3 regions of the Rhodococcus sp. 077-4 genome follow, and region 1 is predicted to be linked to each of the others. Evidence: riboswitches for the same ligand, from Rfam matches in the RefSeq annotation. Region 1 holds a riboswitch; each other region holds the start of a gene.

Region 1 (7,945 bases):
TGGAGATCGTCACCGGTTGTTCCTTTCGACTGCTGCGTAGCGACTGATGGGGCGAGCAAGACCGAGCCGCTCCCGCAACGTGGTGCCCGTGCGTGCATCGGTGGCCGGGAGCGCCTGGAGTCCCGACGGAAGAGCGAGCGGGACGAGGGTGACCCCATCGAGACCCGCGGCCTCGATGGATCCGAGCAACAGGTTCAGCCCCGTCGCGTCACCGACGTACTGCACCGATTCGGGTACACGGGCCTCGCCGGCCCACTTGTCGAGTTGCGCGAGTTCGGCTGCCGCCGTGCCCGATACGAGGGTTTCAATATCGAGGAGTACGAACACCTGCGCCGGATCCCGTCCGGCGGCGACGATGGCCCGTCGAATACGGGCTGCCGTGTGTGTCGCGTCCTCCACTGTTGCCGCGGCGATTCGGATGATGTCCGCTCGTGTTGCCGCGACTGCGTTCGATTCCGGCGAATCCGCTCGCACCGACACCAGGGGTTGCCCTTGCGGGGATCGCGGGGTGATCGACGGGCCCTTCACCGAGAAGTTCTCGCCCTCGAAGTCGATGTAGTGCAGCTTGTCTCGGTCGATGAACCGTCCGGTGGCCGCGTCGCGGATCTCGGCGTCGTCCTCCCAGCTGTCCCACAGTCGGGTGACGACCTCGACTGCCTCGTCCGCCTCGTGCCACAGACTGACGTTGTCCTGCTCGGCCTTTCGCCCGAACAGGGCCGCTTGACCCGCGCCCGGGGTCACCTCCACGTGCCAACCCGCTCGACCGTAGGACGCGAAATCGAGGCTGGCGATCTGCTTCGAGATGTGGAACGGCTCGGTGTGGGTGACGGTGATCGTGGGAACCAGGCCGATGTGTTCGGTGAGTGCAGCCGCCCTGGCGGCGATGGCTGCGGCCTCGAGGGTTCGAGTGGCGAACGAATCGCCCAGGAAAGCCAGATCGATGCCGGCGCGGTCCGCTGCCTGCAGCTGGTCGATCCAGAACCCTGCTGTGAACACCTCTTCCGCGCGGGAATCCGGACGACGCCACGCCTGAGGATGGGCGCCGGTGCCTCGGAGATCGATTGCGACGACGAACTGCCCGTCAGACATTGATACTCGCTTTCTCGTGCGCACGTCCGGGAATGGCCCCGAGCAGCTCGCGGGTGTAGTCCTGCTGTGGATTGTCGAATAGTGCTGCAGTGTCGCCGTATTCGACGATGACGCCGGACTGCATGACGGCCACGGTGTCGCTGATCTGCCGGACGACGGCCAAGTCGTGCGAAATGAACAGATAGCTCAGACCCAGTTCGGATTGCAGGTCGTCGAGCAGAGTCAGGATCTGCGCCTGCACCGACACATCCAGGGCCGAGACCGGTTCGTCGAGAACCACCAGGTCCGGTGCCAACGCCAACGCACGGGCAATGGCGACGCGTTGACGCTGCCCACCGGACAGTTCGGCAGGCCGTCGGGCAAGGTAGTCACTGCTCAGCGCAACCTGGTCCAGCAGTGCACGGGCACGCTCGGAGCGCTCTCGCGAACTACCGATCTTGAACGCGTCCAGTGGTTCTCGCACGATCTCGCCGACGCGTAATTTCGGATTCAGCGAGGCGTACGGGTTCTGATAGACGATCTGCACCCGTCGACGTAGTTCGCGCTTGGCCTTACCTCGTAGACCGGTGATGTCCACTCCGTCGAACACCACCGAACCGGACGACGGCGTCTCGAGGCCGATTGCTATGCGCGCCAACGTGGATTTGCCCGAACCCGATTCGCCGACCAGCGAGAGCGTCCGACCGCGTTCGACCGTGACCGTGGCGTCCCTGACGGCATCGAGGTGCACTCCGCGTCCGATCGTGAATCTCTTGGAGACCTCCCCTACCGTCAGAATGGGTTCCGCGGGTGTGGTGCGCGAGGGTCGGATTGCGGTGTTCAACGAGGGTGCCGCCGCCAGAAGCTTGCGGGTGTAGGGATGCGTGGGGTTTGCCAGAACGTCGGCTGTGGAGCCTGTTTCGACGATCTCGCCACCGCTCATGACGATCAGGCGATCGGCGCGGTCGGCTGCGACTCCGAGATCGTGGGTGATCAGCAGAACTGCGGCACCCGTCTCGGCGATCCTGGCATCGAGGTGGTCGAGAATACGGCGCTGCACGGTGACGTCGAGGGCGCTGGTCGGTTCGTCCGCGATCACCAGTTCCGGGCGGCACGCGAGAGCGATTCCGATCAGCACGCGCTGCCTCTGCCCGCCGGACAGGTCCTGCGGGTACTGGCGCGCCCGAACTTCAGGGTTGTCCAGACCTGCCTCGGTGAGGATGCGAATGGCTTCGATCTTCGCGGAGCGGCGATCTGCGAGGCCGTGTACTCGCAGCACCTCGGCAACCTGATCGCCGACACGGACCACCGGGTTCAGCGAGGTGGTCGGATCCTGCGGGACGAGCCCGATGTGACGGCCGCGCAACCGGTTCAACGTCTTGTCCGAGGCGGTATCGAGCCGCTGCCCGTCGAATGTCACCGATCCGCCCACGATGCGGCCGGTGCCCGAGAGCAGACCCATGACGGCATGCGCGGTGGTCGACTTCCCGGAGCCGGACTCACCGACCACGGCAACCACCTCACCGCGATCGACGGTGAATCCGATGCCTGCGACAGCGGCCGTATCGCCGTAGTTCACCTGCAAATTCTCGACCTCGAGAATGGGACTCATTGCGATCGCCTCTCGAGTGCGTGGCCGAGGCGGTGCGCGGACAGCACAACTGCCACGATCACCAATCCAGGCAACGTGGTCATCCACCATGCGGTGGCCAGGAAGTTACGGCCTTCGGAAATCAGCGATCCCCATTCCGGGGTCGGCGGGGCAGCACCGAAGCCGAGGAAGCTCAACGACGACACGTACAGCACTGCCATACCGAACTCGACTGCGGCAAGGGCGATCACCGGGCCGTAGGAGTTTCTGAGTATGTGTTTGCGGAAGACGTCGAGCCGCCGCACTCCCGATGCGTATGCAGCTTCCACGTACAGCGAGCGGCGCACCCGTAGCACCTCCGAACGCATCACTCTCGCGAAGTTGGCGATCAAGGTGACTCCGACGGCGATCGCCACATTGACGGTGCCGAAGCCGAGGGCGGTGACCAAGGCCAGCGAGAGCAGCAACGTCGGAATCGACAGCAGCACATCGACGATGCGCATCAGTGCCGCGTCGAGAATCCCGCCGACGGCACCCGAAACCAGCCCGATCACCGATCCGACCACCAACGCGATGCCCACCGCCAACAGCGTTGCCGTCAGCGACAGGCCGGAACCGTGGACCACCCGGGTGAAGACGTCGCGGCCTATGTTGTCGGTGCCGAACCAGTGCGCCGCACTCGGTGCCTGGAGCTTGTCGGCGGGCACGCCCACCAGCGGGTCGCCGCTCGCGAAAACGGACGGGAACAGCGCGAACCCGAGAGCCAGCAACAGCACGAGCACGGAGATGCCGAGCCACACATGCTTCAGCACCTCTCGGCGACGGCGAGGGGGCACGGCTATCGGCTGCGGCTCGATCTGTACCGCTGGTTCACGAATCAGTGTGTCAGACATGAGCTTTCTCCGGTTCTGCGCTTGCCTTCGCGGGCTTGTACTCACGCACGATGCGCGGATCGATCAGCGGATACAGCAGATCGACAGCGAGGTTGACCAGGACGAAGACGAGCGAAGTGAGAACGACGATGCCCTGCACCACCGGAATGTCCTGAGCCAGCACCGACGTCTGGGTGAGCCGCCCCACCCCGGCGCGCGAGAAGACCGTCTCGACGACGACCGAACCGGCCAGCAGCGTGCCGACCAGTACTCCGGCGATAGTGAAGGCCGGGATGGACGACAGGCGCAGAACGTGTCGCGTCTGCACGCGGAGACGTGACACGCCCTTGGCGCGAGCAACATCGACGAAGGGCTGCTTCCACGTCGTCGTCATGCTGGTAGCGAGCACTTGGGCTATGACTGCACCGGTCGGCAGGGCCAACGTCACGGCCGGCAGGACCAGCGACGCGACGCCCGCGTCTCCGAATGCCGGGAACCAACGCAGGCGGAACGAAAACAGTTGCAACAGAAGCAGACCTACCCAGAAGGTCGGCACCGCCACCCCGAGCGGCGGGAGCGCGAACAGCAGGTTCTTCAGCCACGCCGTCTGTGTGTATGTCGCGGCGTAGGCCAGCGCCGTCCCGAACACGACGGCAAGCACCAATGCCGACCCGGCCAGACCGAGGGTGCTGGGCACGGCATCGAGGATTGCCGTCGTCACGGGTTGGCCGGTGGCGATGGACAATCCGAAATCGCCCTGCACCGCACCGACCAGCGAATGCCAGTACTGCACCCACACCGGCTGATCGAGGCCGTAGCGGGCCTGCAGTTCGGCGACGGCCGCAGCGTCCACCGGAGTGCCCGAGCCCGCCGAGTCAACGGCAAGACTGACCGGGTCCGAGGGCAGCAGGAACAACACGACGAACGAGATGGTGAACGCAGCCCACAGCACTGCCAGTGCCTGCAGTACTCGCTGCCCGAGGTAGCGGATCATGGCCCTACTGCCCGCTCAGCCAGGCATCGAAGAACTGCAGCCGCGCAGATGCCTCGAACTTCAGATCCTGAACCTTGGAGCCGACACCGACGGCCTGAGAAAGTTCGACGGTGGGAATCCACAATCCGTTGTCGAGGATCTGCTGCTGCGCAGTGTCGAGAATCTTGTCTCGCGCTGCGACGTCCGTCGTCGACAGTTGTTCTGTCAGAGCAGTATCGAGCTCCGATTTCGACGGGCGAGCATTGAGGTTGCGGCCGTCCACTGCAAACGACGTGCGCAGAATGTCCCCGTCGGCTCGGGTGCTGTTGTAGTAGGTCGAGTCGTAGTCCTTGGTTCCCTGTCGCGCCGTCGCCTCGGACGTCGACACCAGTTCGAGCTGCAGGTCGACGCCCACCGCACGCAGCTGCTGTTGGGTCAGTTCCAGAATTGCCTGGTTGCCCGCGAAGACCGCCGAGTACATGACCTTGAAACTGAGCTTCTGCCCGTCCTTTTCGCGGATCCCGTCTGCTCCCGGCACCCAGCCTGCAGCATCGAGCAGAGACTTCGATTTATCGGGGTCGTAGGTGACATCGGCGAGAGCGACGTACCCGGGAGTCGAGCTGGCGAGCGTGCCGGTGGCCGGCTTGAAATCAGGCCCCAGGACGGTGTCGACGAGTTCCTGACGGTTGATCGCAGGCACCAGAGCGGTTCGCACCGCGGGGTCCTGCAGAGCGCCGCGGGTGACGTTCGGCTGAATACCGAAGGGAACACCTGGATTCGACGTCGTCAGGATTCGGCCACCGGTTGCCTCGATCTGTGGCGCGTCCTGCGGCAACGCGTCGCTGACTGCGTCGAGCTGATCGGACGACAGGCTGCCGGTACGAACACCGGACTCGGGCACGATGGTGAACTCGATACGGTCGAGGTACGCCTCGCCGTCGTGGCCGAATGCCGAAGAGCCCCAGCTGTATCCGGTTCGCTTCGCCAAGGATACGGAGCGATCCTGCTGGTAGTCCGCGTACGTGAACGGTCCCGATCCGATGTTGGTACCCAAGCACCGCGATTCCGCCGACTGTGCGGAGGTTGCGGGGGCTTGAATGCCGAGCTGGGCCGTCGAACTTGCCTGCAGGAACTGTGCATTGGGTGCTGCGAAGTCGATTCTGAACGTGACCGGGTCGACAACCGTGGTGCCCTGATACCCGGTCAGATAGCTGGCCGCGAGCGGCGCTTTCGCCGGCCCGACGGTGCTTACGATGGCATCGAAGTTCTGTTTCACCGCGGCGGCGTCGAGCGCGGTGCCGTCACTGAACGTCACACCGTCCTTCAAGTGGAAGGTGAACGACTTCGCGTCGGGACTGACGTCCCAGCTCTCGGCCAACCACGGCTCGATGGCACCGGTCTCCGGGTTCTGGTCGGTGAGCGAATCGACCACCTGGCGGGTGACGTAGATCGTCTGATTGGTGCCGGCCTGCGCGGGATCGGAGCAGGTCGGAGCGCCGGACAAGCCGTAGCGCAACGTCCCTCCAGGCTGCGGCGGGCCGGCGTCGGCCGCCGAGGTGGTGGCAGCGCCGGCGCAACCGGCAAGCAACGTGGCGGTTGCGGCGAGGACGCCGGCCGCCAAAAGAGCAGGGCGAGTGGACACGTGGGTGTCTCCGATATCTGGTCGATCGCACGACGACTCCCGCATCCGGGCCACGTGTGCCCAGGAAGGAGTGCGTGCAGATGAGGTGAGGTGTCGAGAACGAGCAGTGACGAAATGTCAGCTAGGACAGTTCGAACCGTTCAGACGGCACAGATCCACATGGAGACGGCGAGAACCGTTGACGAAGCCTGCGGCAACTCGGGTATTCACGTGCGTTCCTCCATCGTTCCCGGCGGTAGCACCCTCACCCGACGAGCGGGGGGTTGCTGCGACGTCATAGAGCCAGGTCTCTCGGTCGCTCTGGATGGTCCTACGAAAGCGATACTACGAGAGGATGGACGCGGTTGCCAAGTCGGGCTGCCTCGAGTCAGTCACCCATGTAACCGGTATCAGGGTTGATCTGTCCGAGGAAGTCGCGAATCGACTCGCGATGTTCGTCGATCGAGAGCGGCGGGAAAACGGACGGGCAGTTCGCGCGATCCTGAATGCTGGGAAATGCCGCGGTGAGCGTGCTCGAATAGCCGTACCCAGAATTCGGGCCGGACTCCCAGGTGTAGTCGATAGTGTTCGGTTCGCCCGGACGTCTGCGCACCGTGAACAATTCACCGTCGACAGTCAGGACGAAGGGGCCGTCGTTCTCGGCCGGTAAGGGCTCGTCGACATCTTCGTGCGGCATCCCACCATCCCCCTCGATCGATATCGGTTGTGAACAGAGGACACTCGGCGGACGCCCTGGTCGCACCAAAGGTTGAATCGGCAACGCGCTTTTGCAGTAGCCGGTAGCGCGAACACAATCACGCGACAGTGAAGCGCACCGTGTTACCGGCCGGGTCGGGTAACGTCGTGTTGAGCGGGGAATCCGTAGTGATCGTCAAACCAGCTCTGCCGGAACCGATGTCGATCGGAATCTGCTTCGTCCACTCGCCGCTCTCCGGAGGCGCAGCACCGACCACGGCCGAATTCAGGTGAACCATCCACGTGCCTCCGGTCGGCTTGGCACCGCTGTACGGGTCCACCCACGGTGCGTCGAAGTTGTTCATGTTCACGAATACGGTCAGCGGACAATCGCTGCTGAAAAACGTCCGCCAGGTCAACGTGACCACCGCAATACCTGGTCGATTGTGCGGAGTGTAGACGTCGCCACTCACCTCGCCGGCGCACGGCAGGGACAACTCCCGCCCGAGTGAAATGTTGTGCGGAAACGGCGTGAATTCCTGGTGATGGGCCGACGCCACGCCTGGAGCGCCGAGGAGGGCCGCCGCGAGGGCGCAGCCGACAACTGTGGTTCGCACGCTCCAGGATCTGTTCACGAACAGGACATTACGGTAGAACCGTCCATGGAGGCGGGCACTGGTCCTTTGCCGACTCGACCTTCTACTGGTCGCCGACGATTACTCAGGGCGAAACGTAGAAGCTACCGATACTCGGGATGGTGAATACCTGGCCGAGATCGCCGAGTCGGTACTCTCCCCGCACGACGACCTGACCTGCGCCGGTCGCGACAGCAGCGCGGTCCGGACTCGCGTCGGTGATGGTTCCGGACGCGCCTGTGGACAGATTGGTCCAGGTGAAAATGTAGCCGTACCCGTCGGGAGCGGGATGGATGTGGCCGCTACCGTGCTCGACTATCGGGTTGTACACCGCGGCACCGCGCGTGAGGGGCCATGCAACCACGACACCCGGGATCTGGAGGGTGGTCGTGCCGTCGAACCTCACCGGCTCCGCATTCGCGGGTACCGCCGATCCGAATGTCGCCGCGGCAGCTACTACCACCAGTGCAGCTCTACCGACCGTGCGCA
Region 2 (7,945 bases), on a different contig from region 1:
GTCACGTTGTGCCACACCGGAACTCGTGATCTTGCCGCCGAGGTCTCCCGTGCGGACATCGTCATCGCCGCCGCCGGAGTTCCGGGGTTGATCACCGCAGACATGGTCAAGCCGGGTGCCGCTGTGCTCGATGTCGGGGTGACTCGCACCGAGGACGGACTCCGCGGCGACGTTGCCGACGGCGTCGCCGAGGTGGCCGGTTTCCTCTCGCCCAACCCCGGGGGCGTCGGACCGCTGACGCGAGCATTCTTGCTCACCAACGTGGTCGAGCGCGCCGAGCGCGTCGCCGCCGAGAGCTGAGCGGACTCGACGTGAACGCCGCAGAGGATGCGCGGGGCGAGCCCGAACCGGGATTTCGCGCAGCAGTGGCGCGTAACCTGCCGATCGTCGCGGTGTCCGTCGTCGTCCTTGCCGCGCTCGTCCTGGTGCTGGCCGATCGCTGGCGGCGCGGCGCGTTCATCTTCGGATGCGCGGCGCTGCTGGCGGCACTGCTGAGACTGTGCCTCCCCGAATCACGAGTCGGCACACTGCAAGTGCGCAGTCGCGTGTTCGACGTGCTGGCGCTGGGCTGCGTCGGTGGAGCGATAGTTTTTCTGTCGCTGTCGATCGATCCGCTGGGAACCGACTGACCTCGAGCAACAGAGCCCGGTCCGAACAGATGCCGTGTCAGCGCCGTCCGAGGCGGGCAAGCTCCATCGTCTCGGCCAGCAGTTTCGCCACCGAATCGGCCTCGGTGAGAAAGCCGTCGTGTCCGTCACGCGACTGGATCACTTCGAGTCCGCGGCACTGAGGGAGTTCGCGAGCGATCTCTTTCTGCAGTCGAAGCGGATACAGGCGGTCGGAATCGACACCGCCGACGATGGTCGGAACCGTGGCGGTCGCAAGTGCTTCGGCTACCCCGCCGCGCCCACGGCCGACATCGTGACGGTTCATGGCCTCGCTGAGAAGAACATACGTGGCCGCATCGAATCGATTGACCAGCTTCGCGGCCTGATGCTCGAGGTAGCTCTGTGCGGAGTATCTGCCACCCGCCCATGGATCCTCGTCGTTCTGCGGTGAGTTACCGAACCGAATGTCGAGTTCACTTTCGGTCCGGTACGTCAGATGCGCGATGCGGCGCGCAATGCCGAGTCCGGCCGAAGGCGAAGTGCCGGTGCCGTGGTAGTTGCCGCCGAGCCAGCCTGGATCGGCCTTGATCGCCGCGATTTGCGTTGTCTGGGTGCCGATCTGGTCGGCTGTCGCCCTCGCACCGACCGCAAGGATCAAAGCGGCCGCCACTCGATCGGGGTAGCCGACGATCCATTCGAGGGTGCGCATTCCGCCCATCGAGCCACCGACGACTGCCGCGAACCGCTCGATGCCCAATGCGTCGGCAACGGCAACTTCGGCAGCGACCTGATCTCGGATCGAGATGTCCGGGAAGCGAGATCCGTAGGGGGTGCCGTCGGGCGAGACACTGCTCGGGCCGGTGGTGCCACCGCAGCCGCCGAGCACGTTGGTCGCCACGACGCACCACTCGTCGGTGTCGATGGGGCGACCGGGCCCGACCATGCCGTTCCACCAACCGGGCAGAGCATGATCGGCATCCGGCGGACCGGACACATGTGAGTCCCCGGTCAGGGCATGCTCGACGAGAACGACGTTGCTGCGGTCGGTGGCAAGTTCGCCCCACCGCTGCACCGCCACCGTGACCTGGGAAATCCGAGAGCCGTTTTCGAGATCGAGAGCACCGATGTCGATGAAGCCCAACCGCCCGTCCGGAGGCGGAAGAACCGCCTCCGGACGAACGCCTGCGTCGCAGCTGTGACTCAAGACGCCGCCGCGCTGAAGCCGACCTCGAGATCGGCGATGATGTCGTCGATCCCTTCGATACCCACGGCCAAGCGAACCAGGCCGGGGGTCACGCCCGATGCCAACTGCTCCTCCGGAGTCAGCTGGGAATGCGTGGTGGACGCGGGGTGGATGACGAGTGAACGCACGTCTCCGATGTTAGCGACGTGGCTGTGCAGCGTGAGTGCGTTGACGAACTTCTTGCCGGCATCGACACCACCCTGCAACTCGAACGCGATGATTGCGCCCTGACCCTTCGGCAACAATTCCTGCCCGCGCTGGTACCACGGGGACGATTCGAGTCCCGCGTAGTTGATCGAGACGACGTCGTCTCGACCGGCGAGGAAGGCGGCGACCTTCTGTGCGTTCGACACGTGCCGCTCGATCCGCAGGCTCAACGTCTCGAGACCCTGGCTGATGAGGAAGGCGTTGAATGGGGAGACCGCTGCGCCGATGTCACGCAAGAGCTGCACGCGTGCCTTCAGTGCGAACGCGGGTGCACCGAGATCGGCGAAGACGACGCCGTGGTAACTCGGGTCTGCGGTGGTGAAGTTGGGGTGACGGCCCTGCGTCCAGTCGAACGTGCCACCGTCGACGATGACGCCGGCGATGGCCGTTCCGTGTCCACCGAGATACTTCGTCGCCGAGTGCACCACGATGTCGGCACCGTGCTTCAACGGCTGAAGCAGGTACGGCGTTGCCACGGTGTTGTCCACGATCAACGGAATGCCGTTCTCGTGTGCCACCGCCGAGATGCCCGGGATATCGAGAATGTCGTTCTTCGGATTGGAGATCGACTCGCCGTAGAACGCCTTGGTCGACGGCGTGATCGCTGCGCGCCACTGCTCGAGGTCATCGGGATCGTCGACGAACGAGACGGTGATGCCCAGCTTGGGGAGCGTGTAGTGGAACAGGTTGTACGTACCGCCGTAGAGCCGCGGGCTCGAGACGATGTGATCGCCTGCCTCCGCGAGGTTGAGAATCGCGAACGTCTCGGCGGCCTGACCGGACGACACCAGCAGAGCTGCGACGCCACCTTCGAGGGCAGCGATGCGCTGCTCGACCACGTCCTGCGTGGGGTTGATGATGCGGGTGTAGATGTTGCCCGGCTCCGCGAGTCCGAACAGTGCGGCGGCGTGGTCGGTGTTGTCGAACGTGTACGAGGTGGTCTGGTAGATCGGCAACGCACGAGCCTTGGTGACACCGTCCGGGGTCTGGCCCGAGTGGATCTGCTTGGTCTCGAAGCTCCAGTCGGCGGCGGGATCGGTGAACGGATCCTGGGTGGGTGCTCCGGTGGCGTCGACGACGTCAGGGGTGGAATCGGTCATGGCTGGTGATACTCCGTTTTCTGAGACGAGTCTGTCTGAGACGAATCGAATGTCGAATGAAGCTCGAGAAGTCGAGCGCTACGGGGCGTATCGGTACAGCAACACATGAGAGAACCTCCTGACAGGCTTCGGCCCCTGGGGACCGAAGGTTCAGTGGGTCCGCTTCCTGCGGACCCGCGCTTGTCGATCCGGCACTCGCGTGCCGGATCGGCCTGGTCGTTCACCCGGGGCACCCCACCGCGGTTGGAGGGTTGCCGGCCAGCAAGCCGGGGCTCGATGCTGGCACTCATGACCTGGCGAAGATCTTAGCGGGTGACGGCACTCCACCGGAACAAGGGCACACGCTCGGAGTTCGGGGCAGCTCGAGCAGATGCTCGGGTGAGGACAATCACCGTGCCGCGACTCGAAAAGAAGTTGCCAGGGGGAAGACAATGATTCGGTCGGCTGTTCTTCTACTCGGTCGGTCTCTGCTGAATCGATTCGCCGAGCCGCCGTTCTCCTTGTTCACATCCCCGATCCACACGAAAGTTGTTCCGCTGTGACTGTCACCGATTCCGCTCTTTCCCGTGTCAGCGCTGTGCGCGGCAAGGTGTCGAGTGGTCTGAGTGTCAGTCATCGACCGCACTCGACCCGCCGCAAGCTCGCGATGCTGGCCCTGTCGATCGGCGGCTTCGGGATCGGCACCACGGAATTCGCGTCGATGGGTCTGTTGCCGGACATCGCGACGACGATGGGGATCTCCGAGCCCTCGGCCGGCCACATGATCTCCGCATACGCGCTCGGTGTCGTCGTCGGCGCGCCGACCATCGCGGCCCTGGCCGCCCGCGTTCCCCGCAGAATGCTGCTGCTGGCGCTGATGGTGGCCTTCACCCTCGGAAACCTCGGCACCGTGTTCGCGCCCAGTTTCAACGAGCTGGTGGCCTCTCGATTCGTGGCAGGGCTGCCGCACGGCGCGTACTTCGGTGTGGCTGCTCTGGTGGCCGCCCACCTGGCCGAGCCGGGCAAGCGAGCCAAAGCCGTCGCGATGGTCATGATGGGACTTTCGGTGGCCAACGTCGTCGGCGTCCCGGTGGCAACCTGGATCGGCCAGGCGCTGGGCTGGCGCAGCGCCTTCACGCTCGTCGCAGTCATCGGGGCACTGACCGTCACCGCGCTCGTTTTGTGGATGCCGCGTCTCGACGCGATGCCGACCACCAGTCCGATCACCGAGCTGGGTGCGCTGCGCCGGGGCCAGGTGTGGATGACCCTGTTCGTGGGCATCGTCGGATTCGGCGGCATGTTCGCGGTGTACACCTACATCGCATCGACGCTGACCGACGTTGCCGGTCTTGCCCGCGCATTCGTTCCTGTCGCCCTGATGATCTACGGACTCGGAATGGTCGCCGGAAACTACGCGGGCGGCTGGCTCGCCGATCGATACCAGCTCAAGGGCACCTTTGTCGGGCTGGCCGCCACCGCGGTATTCCTGGCGGTGTTCGTCGTAGCGGCACACAATCCGGTGACCGCGCTGCTCCTGGTCTTCCTGATCGGCGCGTCCGGTTCGTCGGTGGTCCCCGGCCTGCAGACGCGACTGATGGACGTGGCCGAGGACGCCCAGACACTCGCCGCGTCGCTCAATCACGCGGCATTCAATCTTGCCAACGCGATCGGAGCGGCAGTCGGTGGTGCCGTGATCGCCGCCGGATTCGGCTACACGGCACCGGCCGCTGTCGGTTCCGGTCTGGCAGTGGCCGGCCTGGGCGTTCTGGCCACCGCGATGTGGATGGACAGGCGCTCCGCCGCGAAGTAGGCGACCTGGTCCTGTCAGCCGGTGATCGTCGCTGCCGTTCCGCCGAGTGCCTCGGTCAGCGCCGGGGTCAGCTTGTCGATGACGTACGGCAGGCTCAGCACGCTGGTGAAGTAGATTGCGCCCGCCGTCACCCCGTCGGTGAACACGAGGTTGCCGTCCTGCACCGGTTCGAGGGCGTTGTACACCGCTTCCTTTTCGAGCTCGGTGCGGTCGCCCGGGCTCTCGGTTCCCCAGATCAGTACGTCGGCGGAGTTGAGAACCGACAAGTTCTCCAGCGGAATGCTGGCCTGCCCACCGCCGTCGAGGGGAACGTACGCGTCGATGTCCGTGGGGATGACGAAACCGAGCGCGGTGAGGAAGTCGGTGCTCAGCCCGTCCTGGTACGCGATGGCCTTGCCCTCGTAGAACGCATTCTGGAGAAAGATCGCCTTCCTGTCGGCGAATTCGGGGTGCGCCGCCGCGGCGTCGGCGAACTTGCGGTTCACGCCATCGATCAGGCCATCGACCTCGGCCTTCTTGCCCAATGCGCGCCCGATCTTCTCCGCCTGTACGTCCCAGGGCTCGAAGTAGGCGGTCGAGGCGTCGGACTGCGCCAACGTGGGCGCGATGTCGCTCAGGGTGCTGTAGGTCTCCGCGTTCAAACCGGCATTGGTGGCGATGATCAGGTCGGGTCGCAGTGCCGCGATCTTCTCCGTCTCGAAGCCGTCGCCGGTATTGGACAGCACTTCGGGCTGCGCGTCACCCAGTGCGGCCTGCGCCCAGGGCCAGGTGGCGTACGGCTGATCGCCGTACCATTCCGTGACGCCGACGGGTATCACGCCGAGCGCCAACACCGTGTCCTGTTCGGTGTATCCGGCCACCACGATGCGTGTGGGCTCTTCGGGGACCACGGTCTCACCGAACGCATGCTCGACCGAGACCGGGAAGGCTGCCGAGTCGGAGGCGGTACCTGGGGTCGGCGACGCCTCGTCGGTGGCGTTCGAGCACGCGCTGAGGAGCCCCGCGGTGGTCAGTGCTGTCACGCACACCGCCCAGGTCCGGAAAAGTGGTCGGTTACGCATGGATCGCCTCTCGGAAGGGTTGGCTAACATCAAGTAGGGTAGCCCACCCTAATCTATGTGTCGGCGTGTTCGTCCCTGTTGGGAACGGCTGCTCGAACCTTCACCGAACCTCCATATTTCCCGACGGACTCCTCCATGCGCGCCCTCTAGGGTCAGTTCTCATGAGCCGCACAGTTCTCGTCGTCGACGACGAGCCCACGATCTCCGAGGCCGTCGCCGCTCGGCTGCGCGGCGAGGGGTACGAGGTCGTCACGGCCGCCGACGGTCCCTCTGCCGTCGACGCGTGTGCCCGGTACGACCCCGACGTGGTGGTGCTCGATCTCATGCTGCCCGGGTTCGACGGTCTCGAGGTGTGTCGCCGAATCCAGGCGTCCCGCCCGGTCCCGGTGTTGATGTTGACGGCCAAATCCGACGAGACGGACATGCTCGTCGGACTGGGCGTGGGCGCAGACGACTATCTGGGCAAGCCGTTCAGCATGCGCGAGTTGGTCGCTCGCGTGCACGCCTTGATTCGGCGGGCAGAGCGAGCGGTGGTCACCGAACTGCAGGCCGTTCGAGTCGGTGATGTGCAGATCGACCACCGGGAACGGCGGGTGAGCAATCCCTCCGGCGACATCCACTTGACCAGAACAGAATTCGACATCCTCGCCTACCTCGCCGCGCGGCCGCGTACTGCGGTCTCTCGGGAAACCCTGCTGTCGGAGCTGTGGGGCTGGGACGATTCGGCAAGCAGCAGGACCGTCGACTCTCATGTGAAAGCGTTGCGGCGCAAGCTCGGTGGCGATCTCATCCGTACCGTGCACGGCGTCGGCTATGCCGTGGAGTCGCCCCGATGACGCGAATGCTGCCGCGCCCGCTCGATCCGCTGCGATCGTTCAAGCTGAAGGTCTCGTTCGTCGTAGGCACTGTGTTGGTGCTGGCGAGCGTCGTCTTCTGGATCGGGGCGGGCTGGCAGTTTCGCTACACATTGCTCGCGGCGCTCGTGGTCTCGCTGGCCGCAACGCAATTCGTCGCCCACGGAATGACGTCTCCGCTGCGCGAGATGACCTCGGCGGCCAAAGCGATGGCGCGAGGCGACTACTCGACACGCGTGCGCGCCACCTCACGGGACGAGGTGGGCGAACTCGCCACCGCGTTCAACACCATGGCGGACGATCTGGAAGCCGCAGAGAAGTATCGCCGCGAGTTGATCGGCAATGTCTCGCACGAGTTGAAGACGCCCATCGCGGCCCTGCGTGCCGTACTCGAGAACGTGGTCGACGGGGTGACCGACGCGAATCCCGAGACCCTGTCGGTGGCGCTGCGCCAAACCGAAAGGCTTGGTGACCTGGTCAACGAACTGCTCGACCTGTCGCGGGTGGAGGGCGGTGTACTCACCATTGCCAGAGAGGAGTTCCCGGTGCGGCAATTCCTCGAGGATGCGACCTCCGTTCATCGAGAACGAGTGTCGCTCGTTCTCGCGCCCGGCGATACGACCGTCGTGGCCGACCGGTCTCGCATGACGCAGGTGATCACCAACCTCGTCGACAATGCTGTGCGACATTCCCCGCCGTCGACCACCGTGACCGTACGGGCCCATCGAACCGCCGGGGCATTCGCATTCGACGTCGTCGATCAGGGCCCGGGTATCGCGATCGCCGATCGCCACTCGGTGTTCGACCGATTCACTCGCGGCGGTTCCACCGACGGCGGAACAGGTCTCGGTCTCGGCATTGCCCGCTGGGCCACCGAACTACACGGCGGAAGTATCGAAGTTCTCGACAGCGAAGTCGGCTGTCACATCAGAGTGGCCATTCCCGAGCACTGACTTTCTCGATCCATCCGAACCGCGACTGCTCGTCCCCGGACTGCAGCCGCCTACCTTCCATGCCCGAAGCACAGAAAAGGACCAGCCATGAGCACGATCGACATTCCGATCCGTAGTGGAAAGAAGCACG
Region 3 (7,945 bases), 130 kb from region 1:
CACGGTCGCGCCGTCGGCCAATGTCACCAGATCGGCCTCGGGAAGCCAGTACGTCTCGCACCAGACCCCGCGGCCGATATCCGCTCCCAGCCACCGCAACCACATGTTCAGCACCGCAGTGCCCTCGGCGGCGCGCGCGAACCAGGGCGCGGCGACGGTTTCGACGAACGTGTCGGCCACCTCGTTGCGCCACACGAACGAACTCCACAGCGGATGATCGGTCTTGCCGATCCGGCCCACCCACAACCACTTCGCTGCCGCTGAGACCGCAGCCGCCACGAAACCGGCGACCAGCAACACGAGACCACTGAGCAACGCGGCCAGCCAATATCCGACGGCGTCGGCGATGGCGGTGAGCCCGAACAACACGGCCAGACCGATACCGAACGTGACGACGACGGGAATCAACCGGCACGTCTCGACGAGCGAGCGGGCGATCTTCAGCTTGCGTGACGGGTTGAACGTGCGCGAGGAGTCCGCACTACCGGCGGCCCGACGCAGTCGCACCGGCGGGCTGCCGAGCCACGACGAGCCGGACTTCGCCTTGTCCGGAGTGGCCGACAACACGGCGACCAGACCGTTCTTCGGGACGGTCCGCCCTGGTCCGGTCATGCCGGAGTTGCCGAGGAACGCCCGCTTGCCCACCTTGGCGTCGCCCAGATGCATCCAGCCGCCGCCGAGTTCGTAACTGGCGACCATGGTGTCGTCGGCGAGGAACGCGCCGTCGGCGACGGTGGTGAACTTGGGAATCATCAGAACCGTCGACGCCTCGACGTCCTTGCCGATCTTCGCACCGAGGAGTCGAAGCCAATGCGGGGTCAGCAGAGACGCGTAGAGCGGGAACAGGAATGTTCGCGCGGAGTCCATCAGCCTCTCGGTGGCCCACACCTGCCAGCCGATGCGGCTGCGGACCGGGTGGTACCCGCCGACGAGTCCGATGCTGAGCAACCGCACCGCGACGACGGTGATCAACGCGAACACCGCCAACGACACCAACGTTGCGACGGGCAACATCACCAGGCCGCGCTCGAAGGCGTCGAGCACGGAGTCCGCGGTGTGAATCCACCACCCCATCAGCACCAGGCTGACACCGATCGAGAACAGGGCCATTCCGGACAGGAACAGCGACGCGACGCCGTACGCGAACACCCACTTGGTGGCACGCGGCGGCGTCTCTGCCGGCCACGGATGATCGGCCTTGCCGACCTTCTGGGCCGGCGAGCCGGACCACATCTGACCGGCCTTCACCCGTCCGACGACGGCAGAGCCTGCGGTGACGACGGCGTTCTTGCCGACCTTGGTGCCGGGCAACAACGTCGAGCGTGCGCCGACGGTGGCACCGGCACCGATCTCGACGCCGCCGATGTAGACGAGGTCGCCGTCGATCCAATGCCCGGACAGGTCGACCTCGGGTTCGATGGAACAGCCGTCACCCATCTCGAGCATGCCGGTGACCGGCGGCAGGGTGTGCAGGTCGACGCCTTTGCCGATCTTGGCACCCAGTGCGCGCGCGTAGTAGACCATCCACGGTGCGCCCGAGAGGTTCGAGGCGCCACTGGCATCGGTCAATCTCGTTGCTGCCCACAGTCTTATGTGCATGCTGCCGCCGCGTTTGTACGCCCCGGGCTTCAGACCTGCCAACAGGATGCGTGAGCCGACCACCGAGATCGCCATGCGGCCGACCGGAGTGATGAAGAGAAGGAAGGCGACGAGAATCCACCACCACGACAGCGTCGGAGCCCACGACACGTCGCCGAACCACGACATGACGTTGAACAGCAGCCCGAGCCAGGTGACCCACTGCAATCCGGTGAGGGTGGTCAACGGAATCGTCGCCAGGATCTGCGCCCACTGCGCGGAGCGTGACGTCGGGGCGACCTCACGCGGAACGGCCTCGACGACGGGCTTCAGATCGTCGAGATACTGCGCCAGTGACCCCAGCCGCGGGTGGTCGTAGAGCTGCGCGACGGTGATCTCGGGGAACCGCTCGCGCAACGCCGTCACCAATTGCGCGGCCGACAGTGAACCGCCGCCGTTGGCGAAGAAATCGGCGTTCTCGTCCGAGACCTGCGCGCCGAGGATGTTGGTCCACAGTTCGGCCACCCACCCCGCCGTGCCACCGAGCGAGGACGCTCCCGACATGCCGGGCAGGGGCCACGGCAATGCATTGCGATCGACCTTGCCCGAGGTGCGCGTCGGCATCTCGTCCACGAGAGCGAGCCTCGGCACCAGTGCCGCGGGCAACTGCTCGGCCAGCAACTCGCGCGCCGCCTCGAGATCGAAATTCGGGTTGGTGCTGGCGAGATACCCGACGAGCACCGAGTTTCCGGCCGCTGTCTTGCGGATGGCTGCCGCCGCACCACCGACACCCGGAAGTGCTTGCAGCGCATTGTCTATCTCGCCGAGCTCGATGCGGCGACCGCCGAGTTTTACCTGATCGTCGGCACGGCCCTGAAACAGCAGGCCTTCGAGCTCGAGTTTGACCAGATCGCCACTGCGATACGCCCGCTCCCAGCCGAGAGAGGCCATGGGCGCGTACTTTTCGGCGTCCTTGGCCGGATCGAGATACCGCGCGAGTCCGACGCCGCCGATGACCAATTCACCGACCTCGCCGATCTGAACCGGAGTGCCGGAGCCGTCGACCACGGCAAGGTCCCACCCGTCGAGGGGGAGACCGATGCGGACCGGTCCCTTGCCGTCCATGATCGCCGCGCACGCGACGACCGTCGCCTCGGTGGGGCCGTACGTGTTCCAGACCTCACGGCCCTCGACGGCCAATCGCTCGGCCAGTTCCGGCGGGCAGGCTTCGCCGCCGAAAATTAACAGCCGCACCGCTTCCAGAGCGACCGCGGGCCACAGCGACGCCAGCGTCGGCACCGTCGAGACCACACTGATGTCCCGCGAGACGAGCCATGGACCCAGGTCGAAACCGGACCGCACCAACGACCGCGGAGCGGGTACGAGACACGCACCGTGGCGCCACGCCAGCCACATCTCCTCGCACGACGCGTCGAACGCCACCGATAGGCCGGCGAGCACACGGTCACCCGGTCCGAGGGGATCCTTCTGCAGGAACATGCGCGCCTCGGCGTCGACGAACGCCGCCGCGTTGCGATGACTCACGGCGACGCCCTTGGGGGTGCCGGTGGAGCCCGAGGTGAAGATGACCCACGCGTCGTCCTCGGGGGTTGGCGGTTCGGCGTCGTACCGAGGAACTTCCTGTTTGGGAGCTGTACCGGCCGCGATTCCGCCCGCAGTGACGATGGCCGTCACCTTGGCCTCGCCGAAGACCAACTCGGCCCGCTCTTCCGGATCGTCGGCGTCCACCGGTACGTACGCAGCTCCGACGTTCAGGATGGACAGGATGGCGACGTAGAGCGAGAAGGAACCCGACGGCATGCGGATGCCGACGCGATCGCCGCGCCGGACACCGGCATTGGCGAGCCACTGAGCACCCTCGGCGATGTCGTCCAACAATTCCGAGTAACTGACCGAGACGGTGCCGTCATCGATCGCGGGAGCGTCGGGAAAGCTGTGGGCAGTCGCGCGCAGAACGTCGATCAGCGTCCGCGGGGGTGGGGCGAGAGACGAGCGAAGGTACGGTGCGGGCGCTGCCGTGACCTCGGGATCTCGGGTTGCGGAATGGCTATCGGATTCGTGCACAGACAACCGGGTGTCCTTCGTGTTCGTGGGGCGGTGGAGCGCATCTGGAACCGTGGCAGGGGAGCCGCAGCGTCGTTGGTTATCTCATGTTCGGTTGGCCGGAAGGTGAACGGACGCGCCTTCCCATCGCGGGAATCTTACTGGTGTCGAGGAGCAAGTCTCGGCTTGACAAACCCACAGAGAGTTTGCGAGTGTCTTCTCCACGGTCACGAGTACCAGCATCAAGCCCCGGCTAGCTGGTCGGCAACCCTCCTCCGCGGTGGGGTGCTCCGGGTGACGACCAGGCTGTTGCCGGAGAACCGGTGCGGCAAGCGCGGACTCGTTCACGAATTCCTTCGGTTGCGGGTCCCTCGAACGTGAGGGCTTGATCTGTCATGACATCTGTACTTTCCCGCCCCTGTGCTCCTTTTGCCCCTGTTTCGGGCACGGATCTCCAGGTACCGCTGGTGCAGGGCGGCACGTGCACCTACGCCAACTTCGACTACGCCGCGAGCGCGCCGGCTCTGGTTGCGGTGACCGACCGGATCGCGGAGCTGCTGCCGTTCTACTCGAGCGTGCATCGCGGTGCCGGCTACGCCTCGCGGGTCTCGACGGCGGCGTACGAGAAGGCTCGCGTGACCGTGGCCGATTTCGTTGGTGCACAAGTAGATTCGGTGGTGGTGTTCACTCGCAACACCACCGACTCGCTCAACCTGCTCGCCGCCTGCGTGCCGGGCGAGACCGTCGTGCTCGATATCGAACATCACGCGAATCTGCTCCCGTGGCGTGATCGACGAGTGGTGGTGGCTGCGTCGACCCTGGCCGAAACCATCACTCGGCTCGACGCGGAGCTTGCCGCGAAACCCGCTGCGCTACTGGCGATCACGGGTGCATCGAACGTCACCGGCGAGGTCCTGCCCATCGCCGAACTCGCAGCGCTTGCGCATCGACACGGCGCGCGCATCGCGGTGGACGGTGCGCAACTGGTGCCGCACCGCCGGGTCGACATCGACGCACTCGGTGTGGACTACCTCGCGTTCTCCGGCCACAAGCTGTACGCCCCGTTCGGCGCGGGAGTGCTTGTGGGAAAGCGTGATTGGCTCGACCTCGGTGAGCCGCACCTGGCCGGCGGCGGCGCGGTGCGCAGCGTGAGCATCGACCACACCGACTGGGCTCCGGCACCGCAGCGGCACGAGGCGGGTACACCCAACGTGCTCGGGGTCGCCGCACTCGCCGCAGCCTGCGAGGCCATCGCGGGCTTCGACGACGACGAACTACAAGCCCACGAGCGCGAACTGTCTGCTCGATTGCGCGACGGACTGGCGGCCCTGGACGGCGTCGAGCAGTTGCAGGTGTGGGCCGACGCCCCCGACAGTGTCGGCATCGTCACCTTCACCGTCGCCGGACGCGACCCCGGTGAGGTCGCCGCGTACCTCTCGGCCGAACACGGAATCGGTGTGCGTGACGGAAAGTTCTGCGCACATCCGCTGCTGGGCAGGCTGGGGCATACGGCCGGCGCGGTTCGCGCCAGCATCGGACTCGGCAGCTCCTCGGCCGATGTGGACCGGCTCGTCGATGCCCTCGCCGGCCTGGTCGAAGCGGGGCCGAACTGGCACTACGCAGAGGATGCGGGCTGGTGGAATCCGGTGCCCGACCCGCGACCGTTCCCCGAGCTGGTGGATGGGGCCGCCGGGGTTGGATCCCCGTGCACCTCCGCAGACAGTTAGCATGGCGACATGACCGTGAGTGTCGTGTGGACGGGTAACCGCCACTGGTGCAACAGATACGTGGATCTGTGCCGCACTGCGTCCGGGTCGTGTTCGAGTTCGGCTCCACTCCGACCGAATGCGTTCACCGACTTCTAGAACCAGGACCACTCATGTCGCACAACTTCACCCGCGTTGCCGTCGAATTCGACAGCGTCTGGACCGAACTGACCGTCGCAGCGGATGTGAACATCATCCGAATCCAGGCCTCCGACCTGCGAGAAGCTCAGCAGCAACGGGCTCGTCTGCGGGCCGAAGCGGTCGAGCGCGGTGAGTCGGCCGAGAGCGTTGCGGTGTTTCTCGATCTGGAAATCCACATCGCTGCCGACGCGCGCACGGCACGCCGAGAGTTCGCGGGGCTGAATGCGCCCGCCAACCCGTCGTCCATCCGCTACATCGGTACGCCGTCGGGATTGGCCAGTCTGATCTCCGACGTCACCGCCGCCGACGTGGCGGACGGTGTGACGTTGCAGGTCCACGACGATGCCGATCGACAGGCGATCTTCATCGGCTCCGGAGTGCTGCCGCTCTTGGGATCGCGCGGCACGCGGTTCGACGTCGACACCGTCGACGCGATACTCGGCGCACCGCAGATCGCCCCGACACTCGCGTCCTGAGCACTCGGTCAGGTGACGTCGATCGCCAGACCTGCAGTGATGCGGACCAACTCGGTGAACGTCGAACGGAAGATCGTGTTGACGTGACCCGCCGCCGCCCACACCTCGGCGTGGGCAGCCAGATCCTGGTCGACGAACGTGTCCAGGTTGGTGGGATGGCCGACCGGGGCTATGCCACCGATCGGCTGGCCGGTGGCATGCTTCGCCGTGTCGAGATCGGCGCGTGTCAACGTGCCACCGAGGCGCTCACCCGTGTGCGCGAGATGGACGTTGTGAGCTCCCGACACCAGTAGCAGCACCGGCTCGTCGTCGAGCAGAAACACCATCGACTTGACGATCGCGCCCACACCCACGCCGAGAGCAGCGGCGGCATCGGCGGCGGTGTGCGTGCCCTCCGGGCTGCTGACCACGACACCGTGATGGCCGCGAGAAATCAAAGTGTCGGCAACATGGGCTGCATTCGGATGAAGTAGCCGGGTCATGCACCAACCCTATTGCCACGCGACCGTTTACGCAGATGCGTCGAGATCACCGAACAGTCTCAATCGCGCCATGCCACCGTCGGGGAAGATGTCCATCCGAACCTCCGACACCGGGGTGTCGTGGGTGAGCACGAAGCGATGACGGGTGTCGGGCTGCAGCGTCGTACGCGGTAGCAGTTCGATCCATTCGCCGTCGCCCAGCCGTCCGCGCAGCGATGCAGCACCGGGCGCGTTTCCGAGGAAGCAGGTGGTGTCGAGTTCGGCGAGAGAGATGTGCCCGGTGCCGGCGAGCTGCACCTGAACCCAGTCGTTCGCGTCGTTGCGGCGACGCGAGGTCTCCCAGCCCTCGCCCATCGACCGCGGGGGTCCGGGGAAGAGCAGGTTGTTGGGGGAGCTGTAGAACATGTTGGAGCACGCCGAGACGTACGCGCCGTTCTCGAGCGCAGCCAGGTCGACCGGGCCGGCAGCGAGGAACTTGGGGTCCGGCTTTCCGCGGCCGAGTACTCGCAACCGCGCCACGCCGCCGTCGGGATAGATCGAGAGCTTCACGTGCGTCCACCGCGCATCGGAGGCAACAGTGAACCTGTTCTCACTGTCACCGTTGACCGGGCTGCGCGGAACGATGGTGGTCCACTCGGTCTGGGCGTGCAGTTCCTCCGGGGACGGAAATCCGTCCACCTCGGCGGCCTCGATCGAGATCTCCGGCGGATAGTTTCCGGTGAACCACGCGGTGTCGACGACGACAGCCGACACGACCCCTGGTGCTCCGAGACGCACGATCGCCTCGTCGTAGCCGGCCTCGCGTCGGCGCCGGGTCTCCCAGCCGTCGTAGATCTGGCCCTTGTGCCCGAACGTTGCCGTCGAATAGTCGGCTTTGCCCGGCCTGACGAGGTTTTCCTTCTCCGCGAACGTCTCGTCGTTCGCCCACACGACTGCGCCTCCGAGAGTGCGGACGGCGAGATCGGGTAGTGGCAGAGGGAAAGTGGCGGTCATGAAATCACACTTTACTGGTTTCGCGTGGGCTCAGCCGGTTGTGCGCGGACCGACGACGCACAGCCGCCGCACCCATCAGCAGTGCGCCGATCAGGATGTAGAACGCCAGTCCGAGTGCCGGCTGACCCAACCCGGTGCCGGAGAAGTACACGATGCTGCGCACACCCTCGGTGCCGATGCCGGGGGTGATCCACCGACCGATCGAGGCGTAGAGCGACGGCAGGACGTCTGCGCCGAAAGCGCCTCCTGCGCTCGGGTTTCCGAGGATGACGAACAGGACGATCGCGGCGGGAACCGCGGCGACGCCGATCAGTGCGCGCAGTCCCATGGTGAACAGTCCCGTGGCGAACACCACCCCGGTACCCAGCAGGGTGAGCGGAAACCAGTGCCCGGCAAAGGTTCCCAGTACATGGGTGGTGAGAAACGCTCCCAGTGCGCCGGACAG

Evidence for each region. A riboswitch is a leader RNA that binds a small molecule or an ion and turns the genes downstream of it on or off. The one in region 1 is predicted to bind S-adenosylmethionine.
Region 2: another riboswitch for S-adenosylmethionine. It lies ahead of ACNEOT_RS11615 (bifunctional o-acetylhomoserine/o-acetylserine sulfhydrylase); the one in region 1 lies ahead of ACNEOT_RS06435 (ABC transporter substrate-binding protein).
Region 3: another riboswitch for S-adenosylmethionine. It lies ahead of ACNEOT_RS05750 (aminotransferase class V-fold PLP-dependent enzyme); the one in region 1 lies ahead of ACNEOT_RS06435 (ABC transporter substrate-binding protein).

What each region holds. Positions count from the first base shown of each region.
Region 1 covers NZ_JAJPWC010000001.1:1,314,396-1,322,340, reverse strand. The annotation lists gene ACNEOT_RS06460 (NtaA/DmoA family FMN-dependent monooxygenase) at 1-7, opposite strand, end outside; gene ACNEOT_RS06455 (LLM class flavin-dependent oxidoreductase) at 10-1,089, opposite strand; gene ACNEOT_RS06450 (dipeptide ABC transporter ATP-binding protein) at 1,082-2,680, opposite strand; gene ACNEOT_RS06445 (ABC transporter permease) at 2,677-3,552, opposite strand; gene ACNEOT_RS06440 (ABC transporter permease) at 3,545-4,525, opposite strand; gene ACNEOT_RS06435 (ABC transporter substrate-binding protein) at 4,530-6,191, opposite strand; SAM riboswitch class I at 6,364-6,457, opposite strand; gene ACNEOT_RS06430 (hypothetical protein) at 6,514-6,822, opposite strand; gene ACNEOT_RS06425 (hypothetical protein) at 6,941-7,456, opposite strand; gene ACNEOT_RS06420 (hypothetical protein) at 7,542-7,945, opposite strand, start outside.
Region 2 covers NZ_JAJPWC010000002.1:507,938-515,882, forward strand. The annotation lists gene ACNEOT_RS11600 (bifunctional methylenetetrahydrofolate dehydrogenase/methenyltetrahydrofolate cyclohydrolase) at 1-300, shown strand, start outside; gene ACNEOT_RS11605 (DUF3017 domain-containing protein) at 312-629, shown strand; gene metX (homoserine O-acetyltransferase MetX) at 667-1,812, opposite strand; gene ACNEOT_RS11615 (bifunctional o-acetylhomoserine/o-acetylserine sulfhydrylase) at 1,809-3,158, opposite strand; SAM riboswitch class IV at 3,330-3,452, opposite strand; gene ACNEOT_RS11620 (MFS transporter) at 3,805-4,947, shown strand; gene ACNEOT_RS11625 (ABC transporter substrate-binding protein) at 4,962-5,969, opposite strand; gene ACNEOT_RS11630 (response regulator transcription factor) at 6,170-6,844, shown strand; gene ACNEOT_RS11635 (ATP-binding protein) at 6,841-7,815, shown strand; gene ACNEOT_RS11640 (DUF4153 domain-containing protein) at 7,903-7,945, shown strand, end outside.
Region 3 covers NZ_JAJPWC010000001.1:1,182,788-1,190,732, forward strand. The annotation lists gene ACNEOT_RS05745 (Pls/PosA family non-ribosomal peptide synthetase) at 1-3,663, opposite strand, end outside; SAM riboswitch class IV at 3,868-3,983, shown strand; gene ACNEOT_RS05750 (aminotransferase class V-fold PLP-dependent enzyme) at 4,038-5,369, shown strand; gene ACNEOT_RS05755 (hypothetical protein) at 5,522-6,025, shown strand; gene ACNEOT_RS05760 (YbaK/EbsC family protein) at 6,034-6,507, opposite strand; gene alc (allantoicase) at 6,535-7,500, opposite strand; gene ACNEOT_RS05770 (hypothetical protein) at 7,505-7,945, opposite strand, start outside.